DNA from 2 places in the Endozoicomonas sp. ALB091 genome. Region 1 is predicted to be linked to the other one. Evidence: riboswitches for the same ligand, from Rfam matches in the RefSeq annotation. Region 1 holds a riboswitch; the other holds the start of a gene.

What was found. A riboswitch is a leader RNA that binds a small molecule or an ion and turns the genes downstream of it on or off. The one in region 1 is predicted to bind thiamine pyrophosphate.
Region 2: it holds a riboswitch for thiamine pyrophosphate, as region 1 does, so the genes downstream of both, thiC (phosphomethylpyrimidine synthase ThiC) here and thiD (bifunctional hydroxymethylpyrimidine kinase/phosphomethylpyrimidine kinase) in region 1, are expected to answer to the same signal.

Annotation. Positions count from the first base shown of each region.
Region 1 is NZ_JBLYNQ010000006.1:733,675-741,064, reverse strand. Features, by position in the region: gene ACO6UX_RS10270 (hypothetical protein) at 1-423, opposite strand, end outside; gene ACO6UX_RS10265 (hypothetical protein) at 416-763, opposite strand; gene ACO6UX_RS10260 (hypothetical protein) at 801-1,367, shown strand; gene ACO6UX_RS10255 (hypothetical protein) at 1,471-2,238, opposite strand; gene ACO6UX_RS10250 (ABC transporter substrate-binding protein) at 2,383-3,366, opposite strand; gene ACO6UX_RS10245 (ABC transporter permease) at 3,370-4,122, opposite strand; gene ACO6UX_RS10240 (ABC transporter ATP-binding protein) at 4,126-4,908, opposite strand; gene thiD (bifunctional hydroxymethylpyrimidine kinase/phosphomethylpyrimidine kinase) at 4,924-5,742, opposite strand; TPP riboswitch at 5,886-5,986, opposite strand; gene ACO6UX_RS10230 (SDR family NAD(P)-dependent oxidoreductase) at 6,040-6,819, opposite strand; gene ACO6UX_RS10225 (DUF3833 domain-containing protein) at 6,831-7,390, opposite strand, start outside.
Region 2 is NZ_JBLYNQ010000006.1:1,027,796-1,035,185, forward strand. Features, by position in the region: gene ACO6UX_RS11490 (pyridoxal phosphate-dependent aminotransferase) at 89-1,159, shown strand; gene thiC (phosphomethylpyrimidine synthase ThiC) at 1,126-2,949, opposite strand; TPP riboswitch at 3,144-3,259, opposite strand; gene ACO6UX_RS11500 (phosphohydrolase) at 3,300-3,974, opposite strand; gene ACO6UX_RS11505 (GNAT family N-acetyltransferase) at 4,071-4,571, opposite strand; gene ACO6UX_RS11510 (YbgA family protein) at 5,339-6,367, shown strand; gene ACO6UX_RS11515 (hotdog fold thioesterase) at 6,401-6,814, shown strand; gene tal (transaldolase) at 6,921-7,390, opposite strand, start outside.

The DNA of each region.
Region 1 (7,390 bases):
GTCAGCCACAACGGATCCCTGTTCAAACGATAACGTACCTTTATTCCTTACATTACCGCTGCTGGTGATGACCCCAAGGGAAGCGACCGCCCCCATACTATTGACAAAGTGCCCATCACTCCAGTAACTGCCAGCGGTCAGTGTTCCCTCATTGATGGCCGTAAATATACTTCCGGAAATATTCAGCCCCATAGCAACATTAACGGAGCCACCCGCTCTATTGGTAAAAGGGCCGTTGACATTCATATTACCGTTTATGTTGATTGAGCCAGCGTTATCGATACCGGCAGAATCATAATTTTCGCTCACAGAAAGCATATTGCCCCGAACCATGACCTCTTCAGCCATTACCGGGGAAGCCAACGCAGTTGAAAGCCCGGCCGTAAGAACTAATCTGATAAACGGCTTTTTATATTTATCCATGTGTCTTATTTCCTTCATCCCGGTTTAAACAGTAGAAATTTCTGCTCTCACGTTTTACTGTCGACACACACAGGGAGAGTTTTAAAAATCGTGATGTAGAGACAGGCTCAGCTCCCATGGTAGCCAACTCACGACCCGGGCATAAATGGGATGAACCAAATAATTGTTTTGGGGTCAAATGGTCGTGTTTATAATCCAGACTGGGCTTTATTTTGAAACCATCACCCACTGCATCACCATCATTTTTCTCCCATCCAAACACTGCTGGCCGGGTTGATCCAGAAGCCGGTTCAAGCGGGATTTCTGGCCATTCTACCGGTACATTCAGTGGTAAAGGCATCTCAAACCGTCCGCCTCATGGAGATACAGCCACCCCCTTGAGTGAAGGCAAATGTATTGAAGATGCCTTTTGGGAAAAAAAACCATTACAGGGACGACAAATCACTTCTTCAGATGTGCTTGCAGCCTATGGCAACGATAAAACGTCGCTCAGGGGTGGCCTCTTCCTGCAAAAACTGTGCTTGCAGAAAATTCCACACGACAACAGAAAAGTGACCCCGGATGACGTTATTCAAGAATTCAACCGGGTGCCAGATCAAAATAATGAGTCCATGCTGGCGATAGAGCATTTCAAAGATGAGTTAGCCAGCGCCCATGCCGCCGAGGAAGCGCGGTTGAAAGTGGAATGTTATCTGAGGGGGGATGTCGGGAAAGGCCTGCAGGTGACTAAGGATGAGGCGTTGGCAGCCATTGAATTTCTTCGCAAGGAAGAGTCGTTCCCATTGCCGTTAGCGCGCTTTAAAAGTCAATTTAGCCTGAGGGACCTGGCGAGGCATGGCCAGCGTGCGGCTCCTGTTGCCGTTCAGAGAGATAACCCTTTCCGTATGCCCGGTAATGAAATAGAAAATACCTCAGCCAATCAGCGTTACCGCAAGTCCGGCTGAAACCATTATTAAAAACAGGCGGACCGGGTTTTCCGGACAATCAGGCTCCGCCGTTAAATTTGCTAACACCGTGTTGATTTTGAACACAGAGCTTATTCCTTACCTATTTTTTCTTTTTCACTTTAAGGTCTGCGGAGATGCCAAAGATATCCACCTCGACATGTTCTACCACCAGGAAGTCATTGCCAGAAGTGATAAGATGGCGGCCCGCACGATCAAGCTCTGAGCCCGTCGAATCGTGATTAAACTGCAGGTATTCACCACTCAGGGCAATAGCAACCCTTTTCACGCTATCGGGCATCGCACCCTCGGCTACGTTGAGAACGATCTTTGAGTCAGAATCAAGTCGGATTCTTCCAGTGGCCTTAAGCAGGGGCTTATTATATTGATTTTGGAAAAAATTAAGTTTTGTTATGGTGATATAAGTGGTTCCTCCGGAGCCATCAAAGTCAGCCACAACGGATCCCTGTTCAAACGATAACGTACCTTTATTCGTTACATTACCACTGCTGTTTATCACCCCAAGGGATGCGACCGCCCCCGTGTTATTGATAAAGTGCCCATCACTCCAGTAACTGCCAGCAGTCAGTGTTCCCTCATTGGTGGCGGTCAATGTACTTCCGGAAATATTCAGCCCCATAGCGACATTAACTGAGCCACCCGCTCTATTGGTAAAAGGGCCGTTGACATTCATATTGCCATTTATGTTGATTGAGCCAGCGTTATCGATGCCGACAGAATCATAATTTTCACTTACAGAGAGCATATTGTCTCGGACCATGACTTCTTCAGCCGTCACCGGGGAAGCCAGGGCGGTTGCAAGCCCGGCCATGACAATGAATCTGAGTACTGGTTTTTTATACCTGTCCATGGGGCTTATATCCTTTTTCCGGAGTTAAACAATAGAGATTTCAGTCCATTCGCTTTCTGTCGGCACGCTCAGGGAGGAATTTAAAAATGAGGTGGCTATCGCAAAAAGCAGGTCTTGACGATAGCCGGTGACGTCCATTCCGGATTAAAAATCCAGCATGTAGTCCTTGGTGTTTACCGGAGTTTTCAGCTCTCCAGTCGCTTGCAGATAGTCAGCAAATGCCTGATAACGGCCCGCATCCCTGGCGGCAGGTCGCAGATCAAAACGGGGAATGGTGTCAAACCAGGCGCGGCGGTTCAGTTCATTATCCAGTTTCTCCGGGCTGTAATCCCTGAAGATCTCCCAGGATTTTTCCGGGTTATTCACAATATATTGAGTGCCCAGTTCAATCGCCCTGAGAAAACGACGAATGGCGTCTTTATCGTGCTGCTTGCTGTTGGCGATAAAAATCAGTTCATCGTAAGGCGGGATATTGTTTTCCTCGTAATAGAACATACGGCCCTTACGCCCTTCAATCGCCAGCTGATTCAGTTCGAAGTTACGATACGCGCCCATGATGGCATCCACCCGGCCACTCATCAGGGAAGAGGAGAGGTTCCAGCCCACATTGACCAGTTTTACATCCCCGGCACCAAACCCGTAGGGTGCAAACAGCGTGTCCAGAATGGCATTCTCTATGCCGCCAATATTCAAACCGATGGTTTTACCTTTCATATCCTTCAGGGATTTGATCGGGCTGTCATCCAGAACCAGCAGGCCGTCCAGGGGGGTGGCCACCAGGGTTCCGGCCCAGGCAAGGGGAAGGCCGTTGGCTACTCCGTGAATCATGCTGGGCTGATAGTAAACGGCAAGGTCCACCTTTTCTGCCGCCACCAGTTTGGGAGGAAGGTTGGGGTCTGCCGGTTCCTGAATAGTCACCGTAAGCCCCTGGTCTGCAAAGTAGCCATTCTGCCGGGCAATGATGATGGGGCCGTGATCCGGGTTGACAAACCATTCCAGCATCAGGGTCAGCTCTTTCAGCTCCCTGGCCGGTGCGGTGCTGGATACCTGACTGGCGCTGGCCTGCAGGCTGACGGACAGCAGCCATGCCATTGCCCATAAAAAAGTGTGTTGCATCAGTTTATTCATTTCTTATTCCTGGGAAGTCTCCGGTTGCCACGGAATGAGTCTGCGTAAAACACGGTCGGTCGTGTAGTAAAGGGTCACGGAACAGAAGGCCAGCACGGTGAGCGCAGCAAACATCTGGTCAGTCCAGAGTCGTGCATTGGCCTGAAGCATGAGATAGCCAAGGCCAGCGCTGGAGCCAACCCACTCCCCGACAACGGCACCAATCGGTGCCACCACAACGGCTACCCGCAGCCCGGAAGCCAGGGCTGGCAGTGCCGCAGGCCAGCGGATATGGCGCAGAATGGCCAGCCGGCTGCCGCCCATGGTCTGGGCCATATCCAGCCAGCCCTGGTGGGTATGGCGCAGTCCGTCATAACAACAGGTGGCCACGGGGAAAAAGATCACCAGAATGGTCATCACCACTTTCGACGTCAGGCCGTAACCAAACCAGAGCATCAATATCGGTGCGAGCGCAAAGACCGGAATGGCCTGGGTAATCAACAATGGCGGTAAGAGCCAGGGTCTTAACACGGTAAAATAGACCAGCACCAGCGCCAGAATAATACCCAGCAGAACACCAAGTAACAGACCCAGCAGCATTTCACTGAGGGTAACCAGCGTGTGTTCCCACAGCAGGCTGGCATTGTCTACCATGCTGTTGGCCACCGCTAACGGACCGGGAAGGATGTAGGATGGCATCTCAAAGGCCATCACCAGGGTATGCCAGAGCACCAGCAGGCCAATAAGAACGACAAAGGGTTTGACGGAGTCTTTCATTCTTTATGGCACTCCAGCCTGTTCATCAAACGACTCATGACGTAAACGATCCAGCAGTTTGCCCTGTAAGGCCAGCAGGTCATTATCATCCAGTGAGCGGGGTGTCTTGCCCGGTGGCGTAATGGCATCCGTCAGTCGGGCCGGGTGCCCCCTCAGGTGATAAACCTCATGGCCAAGGCGCAGGGCTTCCAGGGGATCGTGGGTGATTAACAGCACCGTACGGTTCTGTAACAGCTCACAGGCCAGGTCTTGTAAATTGAGCCGGGTGATGGCATCCAGTGCGCCGAAAGGTTCATCCATTAATACCAGTGGCCGGTTTTCCATCAGGGTCCTGGCCAGTGCTACCCGCTGGCGCTGACCGCCGGACAGATGCTGGGGCAGAACGTTGGCTTTTGCGCTCAGGCCTACCTTTTCCAGAATGGACATGGCCTGGTCCCGAACCTCGGCTGACAAGAGCGGACGACGGGTGAACACATCGGTCAGATTGCGGCGCAGGCGCTGCCCCAGGGTGATATTGTCCAGTACCGAAAACCAGGGCAGCAGCAGGTCCTGCTGCGCCATCCAGGCGATTCGGTGATGAACCGAAAAGCCGTCCTGACAGACCACTTCCCCCGTTGTCTCGCCCGCAGGCAGACCGGCAATCAGACGCAACAGACTGGTTTTGCCCACCCCGCTGCCACCCAGAAGGCAAGTCCACTGGCCGCCTTTAAGGGTCAGGTTGAGGTCGGTAAAAACACAGTGGTTGCCAAATCTCAGGCTGGCCTGGCGGATAATCACATCAAACATGCGTTGCGGTATTCTCTATGACCAGGTTCGGTAAAAGTGATGGACCGGGCCATGGCCGGAACCGATGTTCAGATGGTCGGCATGGCCAATGGCATCGGCAATGTACTCCTTGGCAGAGCGCACGGCATCGATCAAAGGGTAATCCCTGGCCAGCAAGGCAGTGACAGCAGACGACAATGTACAGCCTGTCCCGTGGGTGTTACGGGTTGCCACCCAGGGAGACTCAAGTTGGTGCAGGGTGTTACCGTCATGGAACAGATCAACGGCCTTCTTATTGCCCTGGTCTGAGGTAAGGTGGCCGCCTTTGAGCAAGACTGCACTGGCTCCCAGGGCCATCAACGGGTCAATCATGGCGACCATGGCTGCCAGTGACTCAGGTCGGGGGCAGTTCAGCAGAACCGCTGCTTCCGGCAGGTTGGGGGTAATCAGGGTTGCTTTGGGAATCAGTTTGCGACGCAGGTTATCGATGGCGGCTTCCTGAAGCAGAACATCACCGCTGGTGGCCACCATCACCGGGTCAACCACCAGGTATTTCGGCTGGTAATCACTGACCGCGCGGGCAACCGCATCAATCACTTCAGGCTGGCTCAGCATGCCCACCTTGGCGGCAGAAATGTTCAGGTCGGAAAAGACCGAGTCCAGCTGCTCCCGGACAAAGGCGGGTGAGACATCAAAAATACCCTGAACACCCACCGTGTTCTGTGCGGTCAGCGCAGTGATCACACTGCAGCCGTAGGCACCAAGGGCTGAGAAGGTTTTCAGGTCTGCCTGAATGCCGGCACCACCGCCACTGTCAGAACCGGCAATGGTCAATGCGATGGGTGTAGAAGACATAAGCTCGCGCCGCTCCACAAGAGAAACTCCATATCATTAGGACTGGCGGGAACAACGGGCGGGGTGTTGCAGTTCCTGTCGGGGCAATAAACTGCATTGATTAACTGGCTTGCACGATGGTGAGTACATCAGGGGTTTAGCAGCTCTCAGGCCCGTCGGTTTCCTACGCCAGCATTATCTGGTTCAGGTTCAATGGGTGTATCTCAGTTCTGCCATCACTGGCAGAACACCCCAACCAACACCGGCGGAGTCTATGGGGTTTGCCACAGGCTGTCCAGCGATTGAGTGAATTGACGCTTATCCGGTCTTACGGACCAACCAGAAATACATCGAGTAGGGCAGGTGACGCAGAAGCGCCATGATGGCGGCAAACATGCGCGGGAAGCGAATCTCGAACTGCCGCCCCTTCATCCCTTTGACGATGACCTCCGCCGCTTTATCCACCTCCATCAGAAAAGGCATGGGGAACCGGTTCTTGCTGGTCAATGGTGTTTTGACAAAACCCGGGTTGATCACTTTGATATCAATACCCTCTTGCCAGAGCTCCGAGTTCAGGGATTCCGCCATATTGATTAACGCCGCCTTGCTGGCACCATAACCCGCTGCTTTGGGCAGGCCACGATAGCCTGCCAGCGACGCATTAATGGCAATCACCCCTTTACCCTGTTTTTTCATGGCAGCGATCAGTGGCTCAAGGCAGTGACAGACACCCATCAGATTCAGTTCCATCTGTTGGCGCACCACATTGCTGGTAAACTCCGCTGCGGGCGAAGCAATATAGGTGCCGGCATTTAAAATCGCCTGGCCAACGGCACCATGATTGGCAATGATTTTGTTGACCGTCTCATTCACGGCTGTTTGATCCGTCACATCCAGCGGATAGGGAACGATCCTGCCCGGCAGTTCATCTGATTGCCTGGCCAGTGCTGCCAGCCGTTCTTCATTTCGGGCACTGGCCGCTACGGTCACTCCTTCCCGGGCCAGGGCAATGGCAACGGCTTCGCCAATGCCCTGGCTGGCTCCGGTGATCCAGACCACCGGAGCATTAGAAGGCGTTGTATCCTGAGTAGAGTTCATATCTGCTGCCTTTATGGTTCTTCTTCTGGCCCGGGTTTTTCAAAGGCGACCGTTAAAGTACCCAGCTTGATCCCCCATTTGCTCATGGTGGCGACATTCAGTAGTACGCCATCTTCTTGCAGGAACATCCAGTCATCAAAGGTCACCACCCACTCCCGGCCACGGATGGGCAGACGCATCTGGTATTTGAAGTTAAAGGCATTGCCGGCACTGCGGCCAATGGCCTGGCCAACGATATCTCCGGCGGTGCCCAGGTACTGTCCGTCACCCATAATGTTGACCTTCCAGATACGGGTTGACTCGTTACCATCGGAATAGATGAAGCGTTCATCCAGAGTCAGTACACCGTCTTTGACGTCTCCGGTCATCAACACCTTGAACCGCTGTTGAACATTGCCGAACCGGTCCTGAAACATGCCCCAGGCAACGGTTTCCCCGGCAAAGTAGTGTTCAATTTTCAGACTTGGTTCACTAGCTGCATAATCTTCAATATTCATGGCTGAGCACCCCGTCAGCATAAACAGTAGGGTCAGGAGCCAGGCCCGTCCCGACGTCCAATCTTTTATTGTTG
Region 2 (7,390 bases), 290 kb from region 1:
GCGGACCCAATGCCTGATAGCTTCTCCCGGGAACTCTGCTCTATACTGCACTTTCTCCAACAAAACAGATGGATCAGGGAAACCGCCGATGAGCATTTTCAAGTCCCACATCACCCGGATGAGCGCCTATTCTCCGCCACTTGAAGGCAGAAACCCTCATCACAATCTGCTGTTGGACTTTAATGAGAGAACGCTGCCCGTCAGTGAGCATGTCAAACAGGCACTGATTGACTATATCAATGATGATCGTCTGCAGGTGTACCCATCCTATGGCGACCTGACCCGGAAAATCGCTGACTATGCAGGCGTCGATGAACCCCAGGTCATGATCACTAATGGTTCTGACCAGGGCATTGATATTATTATCCGTGCGGCCTGTACAGAAGGTGATGACATCATCATCCCCGGCCCAACCTTCGCGATGTACCACCAGTGCGCCAATATTGAAAAGCTGAACATTATTGAGCCTGACTATACGCGGGAAACCGGCTTTCCGGTTAACGCAGTATTGGACGCCATCACCGCAAAAACCCGGCTGATTGTCATCGCCAACCCGAACAACCCCAGCGGCACGCAAATCCAGCGTGAAGATATTCTGACCATTGCCAGGTCCGCACCCAATACCGCCCTGCTGGTTGATGAATGCTACTTTGAATACTCTCAGGCCACCGTGGCGGATGCGGTTATGGCATACCCGAATATTCTGGTCACACGCACCTTCTCTAAAACCTGGGGCCTGCCTTCCATTCGCCTGGGCTATGTGATCAGCCACCCTGACAACATCCGGGCGCTGCTGAATATCCGTGGCCCTTATGATGTTAACCAGTTTGCTGCCGTGGCCATCAATGCCGCCCTGGACCATCCGGAGTATACCCGTCAGTACGTCAGGGAAGTTATGGAGTCATCCAAGCCCTTGTTTGAGCATTTCCTTGATCAACAGGCCATTCCCTATTGGCCCAGTGCGGCCAATTTCATCTGGGCATTTCCGGATAATCCTGAGGTCATTGAGCTGCACCTGCGCAGCCATGGCATCCTTGTTCGCCCAAAGTCTGACCAGACTGGGCGAAAGGGTCTGAGAATAACACTGGGTGATATTGCCCAGACCCGGCAGCTGATCGAGAGGATTCAGGAGGGGCTTTCCATTGCCGGAGCCGCTTGACTGGCTAAGGGCGCTTTACTGGCTAAGGGCTCTTTATTGGCTGAAGGCTCTTCCAACTCCCGCACATCATGCGTCATGCGCATTGGGCAGAAGTTTGGTCCGCACATGGAACAGAAACCCGCATCCTTGGCGCTGTCCTGAGGGAGGGTTTCGTCGTGGTAGGCTTTTGCGGTATCCGGATCCAGGGCCAGGTTAAACTGGTCCTCCCAGCGGAACTCAAAACGGGCACGGGACAGCGCATCATCCCTTAGTTGTGCCCCCGGATGACCTTTGGCGACATCTGCCGCATGGGCAGCAATTTTGTAGGCGATCAATCCCTGTTTCACATCCTCACGATTGGGCAGGCCAAGGTGCTCTTTTGGTGTCACATAACAGAGCATTGCACAACCAAACCAGCCAATCATCGCTGCACCGATCCCGGAAGTAATATGGTCATAGCCGGGGGCGATATCCGTCGTCAGTGGACCCAGCGTGTAAAAGGGTGCCTCGTGGCAATACTCCAGCTGTTTATCCATATTTTCCTGAATCAGGTGCATCGGTATATGCCCGGGGCCTTCAATCATCACCTGCACATCATGTGCCCAGGCTTTCTTTGTCAGTTCACCCAACGTTTTCAGTTCGGCAAACTGTGCCGCATCGTTGGCATCAGCCACCGATCCCGGGCGCAGCCCATCCCCTAATGAAAGCGTAATGTCGTATGCCTTGCATATCTCGCAGATCTCATCAAAGTGTTCATAGAGGAAGTTTTCGCTGTCATGCATTTCACACCACTGCCCGAGAATCCCACCGCCCCTGGAAACAATACCGGTCACCCGATCAGTGGTCAGTTTCACATGGTCTCTCAGCGTTCCGGCATGAATGGTGAAATAATCTACCCCCTGCTCTGCCTGCTCAATCAAGGTGTCCTTCATCACCTCCCAATTAAGATCCGCTACCTTGCCGTTTACTTTCTCCAGTGTTTGATAAATAGGCACGGTGCCAATCGGTACCGGTGAGTTTCTGATAATCCACTCCCGGGTTTCATGGATATGTTTACCGGTGGAAAGATCCATCACCGTATCGGCCCCCCAGCGGGTTGCCCAGAGCAGTTTTTCAACTTCTTCCTCTATGGTAGACGTCACCGGTGAATTACCAATATTGGCATTAACCTTCACCAGAAAGTTACGGCCGATAATCATTGGCTCTGCTTCGGGATGGTTAATATTCGCGGGTATCACCGCACGACCGGATGCCACCTCCTGACGAACAAATTCGGGGGTTATCTTTGCTTCAGGCCTTCCCATGTTTTCCCTGATGGCGATATATTCCATCTCCGGTGTGATTATTCCCTGCCTGGCATAATGGAGCTGAGTCACATTTCTTCCAGACAGGGCACATCTGACGGGGGCAGATGACTGAAAGCGCACCGGCTCAACCTGAATATCCTGTTTTCGTCGCAATGCATAGGTTGAAGACTGGGCACTCAACTCTTCTGAGTCTTCTCGTGCCCGTATCCATTCTGAACGGATAGGCGGCAGGCCCTTAAGCAGATCCAGGCAGTATTCCGGATCAGTATAAGGACCGGATGTGTCGTACACCCGAACGGCAGATTCAGTGGATAACTTACTGTACTCTCCGTGTCTCTGCCCAATGGTTATTTCCCGCAGGCCCACACGAATATCATGGCGGCTGCCGGGAAGGTAAATTTTCCGTGAAGCAGGAAATGAACGACAGGCTTCTACCAGAAGTGACTGACTGTCAGCAATTGGAGCACGCATCTGAATACCCTGAAGTTGAGAGTTACCGACCATGAATATCCCTTATCTATTGTTATTGGTATGGCTTGCCGGTGTCTCAGGCCAGAGAAAAGGAATAGACGGTTTTTGCTAGCTTGACTCGTCAAGGTTAGCAAGAAGCTGCTTGATTTAAAGCAAAACAATGCTTTGAGATATTAAAGGCATGATTGGCCAAAAGCGTGATCAGCCATCCACCAGATAGCAACCCGGTACTCTCTTCTCTTGTTCCCTTCGCAGGTATTACCCTGAGCAGGTTCAACGAATTTGCTGCACATATATCCGATAAAATGCAGCGATCTCAGCTTTCGCACTCCGACAAGATGGGAAGATTATAAAGGCACCCTCACTGAAAAAGTAGTACCGGGTCAGGAATAATCCCCTTCCAGCTCTTTAAGCAACTTGCCCATATATTCCCTGAGGTAATCCGAATTCCGCTCTGCCATTCTGCGTCCGGCGGACGTCTGCATGGTGTCAGACAGCTTCAGCAACTTCACCTGGAAATGATCCAGCGCGTATTCACGATCATCAAGGGCCCGGTGCTCAGCCAGTGGGTCTTCGGGGTCGAACATTTTTCGCCGCAGCAGGCCCGATGTATAAAAAACCCGGGCCAGCCCGATAGCTCCCAGAGCCTCCATCCGATCAGCATCCTGAACCACTTTGGCTTCAATGGTTTCGGGCGCAATGCCCGCAGAATAGCTGTGACTGGCCACCGAGTGACAGACGTTATCAATCAACTCAGCAGGAAACCCCATATCCTCAAGGCAGGTTCTGGTCTTTATGGCAGCCAGCGAAGAGGCCCTGGACCTCTCAGGATGATCTTTTGGCAACACCACAATATCGTGAAAGTAGCAGGCAGCGAGAACCACCAGTGGATTCACAGACACCTGCTCCAGATCCATGATCTGCTGCGCCGTTTTCCAGACCCGCTGAAAATGGGAAAAGTCATGGGAGTGGTCATCATGGTCGTGGTGCATGGATTGTAGCCAGACGATAATTTTCTGCTCCCAGGTACTCAGGGTGTCGCTGCTGCTATTGCTCATGAGTTCAAAAAGACTGTAAGTGGAGGGATAAATTTAAATGAATGAAATTATTTAAAGTGATTGTACTGTGGCTGCGGAATATTTTCAGCGCATGATTTATATCGGTGACTGTATGCGGTAACGGGCAACCGTACAGGTACTCCACCCCTCAAAGCGATCAAGTGTCATCCCCAGTTGTTGCATAACGCCCTGGGCAAACTCATTAGTGGGGGTTGTATAAGAAATAATCTCTTCCATACCCAGCTGGTTAAAGCCGAATTGAGTCACTGCCTCAACAGCTTCCAGCACCAGCCCCTGTCCGCGGTAAGCGGGTAAAAAGCGCCAGCTCATCTCAATATGCTTGCCATAGGGAGAAAAGCCACAATAGCCAATTAGCTGGTTATTCTCTTTGAATACCACCGCCCAGCGCGACCACCCCCATTTATCCAGTTCCGCCTGGTAGCGCCACAACTCGGTTTCTGCAAGGCTTGCGGGCTCTGTGGCCATGGCATCTGAGGCACCGGGAGGTGTTTCGCCCAGTAAGGCGGAGTACGCATCGATATCCTGTAACTGCCAGGTACGAAGTATCAGACGGGGCGTATCAGTAACAATCAGCACGGTAAAATAGTCTCCAGAAACTTTGCTCCAACAAAATAATTACTCCGCCATTTGGACAGTTAGATGATCTGAAAGTTCTCATTAATCAGATGACCCGATGAATACAACTGACTGATTTATTGATACTAATATCAAGAAAAACAACTGCCTTCGTCAGACCAGAGAATGCCAATAGATCATCAGGCAAAACCTGAACCCAGACCACCTGATGATCAGGCAAAAGCGAAGAGAGCCTGAAACTGCAACCTTTTACGAGCAGATGTTGATTTCACAGGCTGTGCAACTTCTTTCCCTATATTAGTGTGCGCAGATTGTCAAAAGTTCCCTGATTCTATAAACCGGAAACGGATGGCTAAATCCGGGCTCCATGCCTCCGCTATCGAAAGCAGCCTATGCCCACCTCAAATCAGGCATTCCAATACCGTTAATATCCTGCTGGTGATGTTTTGCAATTTCGGGGCAGGGCCTTTCGGAATGATCCGGGTCGGGTTAATTCCTGTACGACTGTGATAATAATGTCGTCTTATGCAGGAAAAATCTGTGCTGTATACCGGCAAAACCGACTCGCCAATGAGACACTGCAATCCATTAAAAAAGCCTTACTGCACAGGCAGTTAGATGATAGAAAGAGTTATAGGCACATCACTCTTGCCTTAACAGCAATGTAGAGTTATACCTGTTTTCAACCGCTGACAGGCAAAGGAACTGCCAGTAACTGGCGATATTAACCAGGGCGTGTATTTCGAATGTAAAGTGGAGAATAACAAGTGGCTATCGTTTCCATACCTGAGCCTGAAAAACAGATCACACTGGGCATCAGCTCCTGCCTTTTGGGCCATAAAGTGCGCTATAACGGTGGGCACAAACGCTCGTCTTTTTGTGTCAACACGCTGGATAAATTCTTCCACTTTGAGCCGGTCTGTCCTGAGATGGCTATCGGGCTGGGAACCCCCAGAGAGCCCATCCGGCTGGTCGGCCAACTGGCTGAAGCATCACAAACTACCGGCCAAAGTTCATCGTCTGCACCCGATAAACAGTTGCAAATCCGGGTAGTCGGCACTGAAAATTCCAGTCTGGATGTAACGGATGCTCTGACGCAGTATGGTCATGATATGTCTGATCAGCTATCACACATTTGCGGCTATATTCTGATGCAGAAGTCCCCCAGCTGTGGCATGGCAAGGGTCAAGGTGTACCATGAAAATGGCCACCCGCTGGGCGAAAGTTCACCCGGAGCCTATGCCAGGGCATTTATGGAGAGCAACCCGCTGCTGCCAATAGAAGAAGAAGGCAGGCTGCACGACCCGATACTCTGTGAAAATTTTTTCACCCGGGTTTACGCCTATGACCGTTGGCAGAAAACCGTGATGGCAGAGCCATCTTATGCCGCCCTGGTCGACTTTCATTCTACTCACAAGTACATGATCATGGCCCATTATCCCCAGGGGTATGAGTTACTTGGCCAAATCGTGGCCAAAGGCAGCAAAGCGAATCTGCATGAACTGCTGGAGGAGTACCTGCGCAGCTTTATGAGCGCCCTGAAACGACGGGCCAATCGAAAATCTCACACCAATGCCATGATGCATATCCTCGGATATGTGAAAAAGAGCGTCGATGGCAAAGAGAGAAAGCAGCTGCTGACGCTGATTGAAGAGTACCGTCAGGAAATGATCCCCCTTATTGCCCCGATGACCATGCTACGGCATTTCATAGACAATCATGGTAGTGTATATATTCAACGACAAACCTACCTGACACCTCACCCGGATCAGCTGGGCTTGCGCAACCGGATCTGATGAGCAGTGCCAATAAAAGAAAAAGGAAAAAAGATGTCCATCTGGAAAAGGCCTTACAGTACTGAAACCGCAGCATTCAAGGAAAACATGTGTGACCATTTGGGTATTGAGATTACCGAAGTAGGAGACGACTTTCTCCGGGGCACCATGCCAGTTGACCGCAGAACCATTCAGCCCATGGGACTGCTGCATGGTGGTGCCTCGGTGGTTCTCGCTGAAACACTGGGCAGTATTGCCGCCAACCTGTGCTGTGAAGACGGAGCCTACTGTGTAGGCTTGGAAATCAACGCCAATCATCTTCGGTCAGCCACGTCCGGAAAAGTGACCGGCACAACCCGCCCCATTCATATCGGCCGCAGTACCCAGGTGTGGGAAATCAAGATTGAGGATGACCAGGGCAGGCCCACCTGTATATCCCGTATTACCATGGCAACCAAGAAAATATAATCAATAAGAAGGAACCATAAAGGCACAGAGACACAAAGTTTTTCTGGGAGCTGCGCATAGTCAGCAAAAGACTTCTTTGTGCCATTGTGTCTCTGTGGTGCAAAATTCATTTGGCTTTTACAACATCCTCCCGAAGTGCATCAAGCAATTGCTTTTCCAGCTTAATCTGATCTTCAGCAAACTTTCTGATACCCTCAGCCAGCTTTTCCGTTGCCATGGCATCGTCGTTCATCGCCCAGCGAAATGCAGCCTCATCCAGAACCACTTTTTCATCACTACACACTGGCGAGTCGGCAAACAACTTTTGTTCAAGCAGTTGCTCGGATGATTCCAGCTGATCGAGAAGGTCCGGACCAATCGTCAGGCAGTCACAACCGGCTAACTCAGTAATCTCACCGGTATTTCGGAAGCTGGCTCCCATCACCACGGTGTTGTAGCCATGTTGTTTGAAGTAGTTGTAGATACGGGTGACCGACTGAACGCCAGGGTCTTGTGAAGCAGTAAAATTCCGGCCTTCTGCTTTTTTGTACCAGTCGAGAATCCGGCCAACAAACGGGGAGATCAAATAAGCACCGG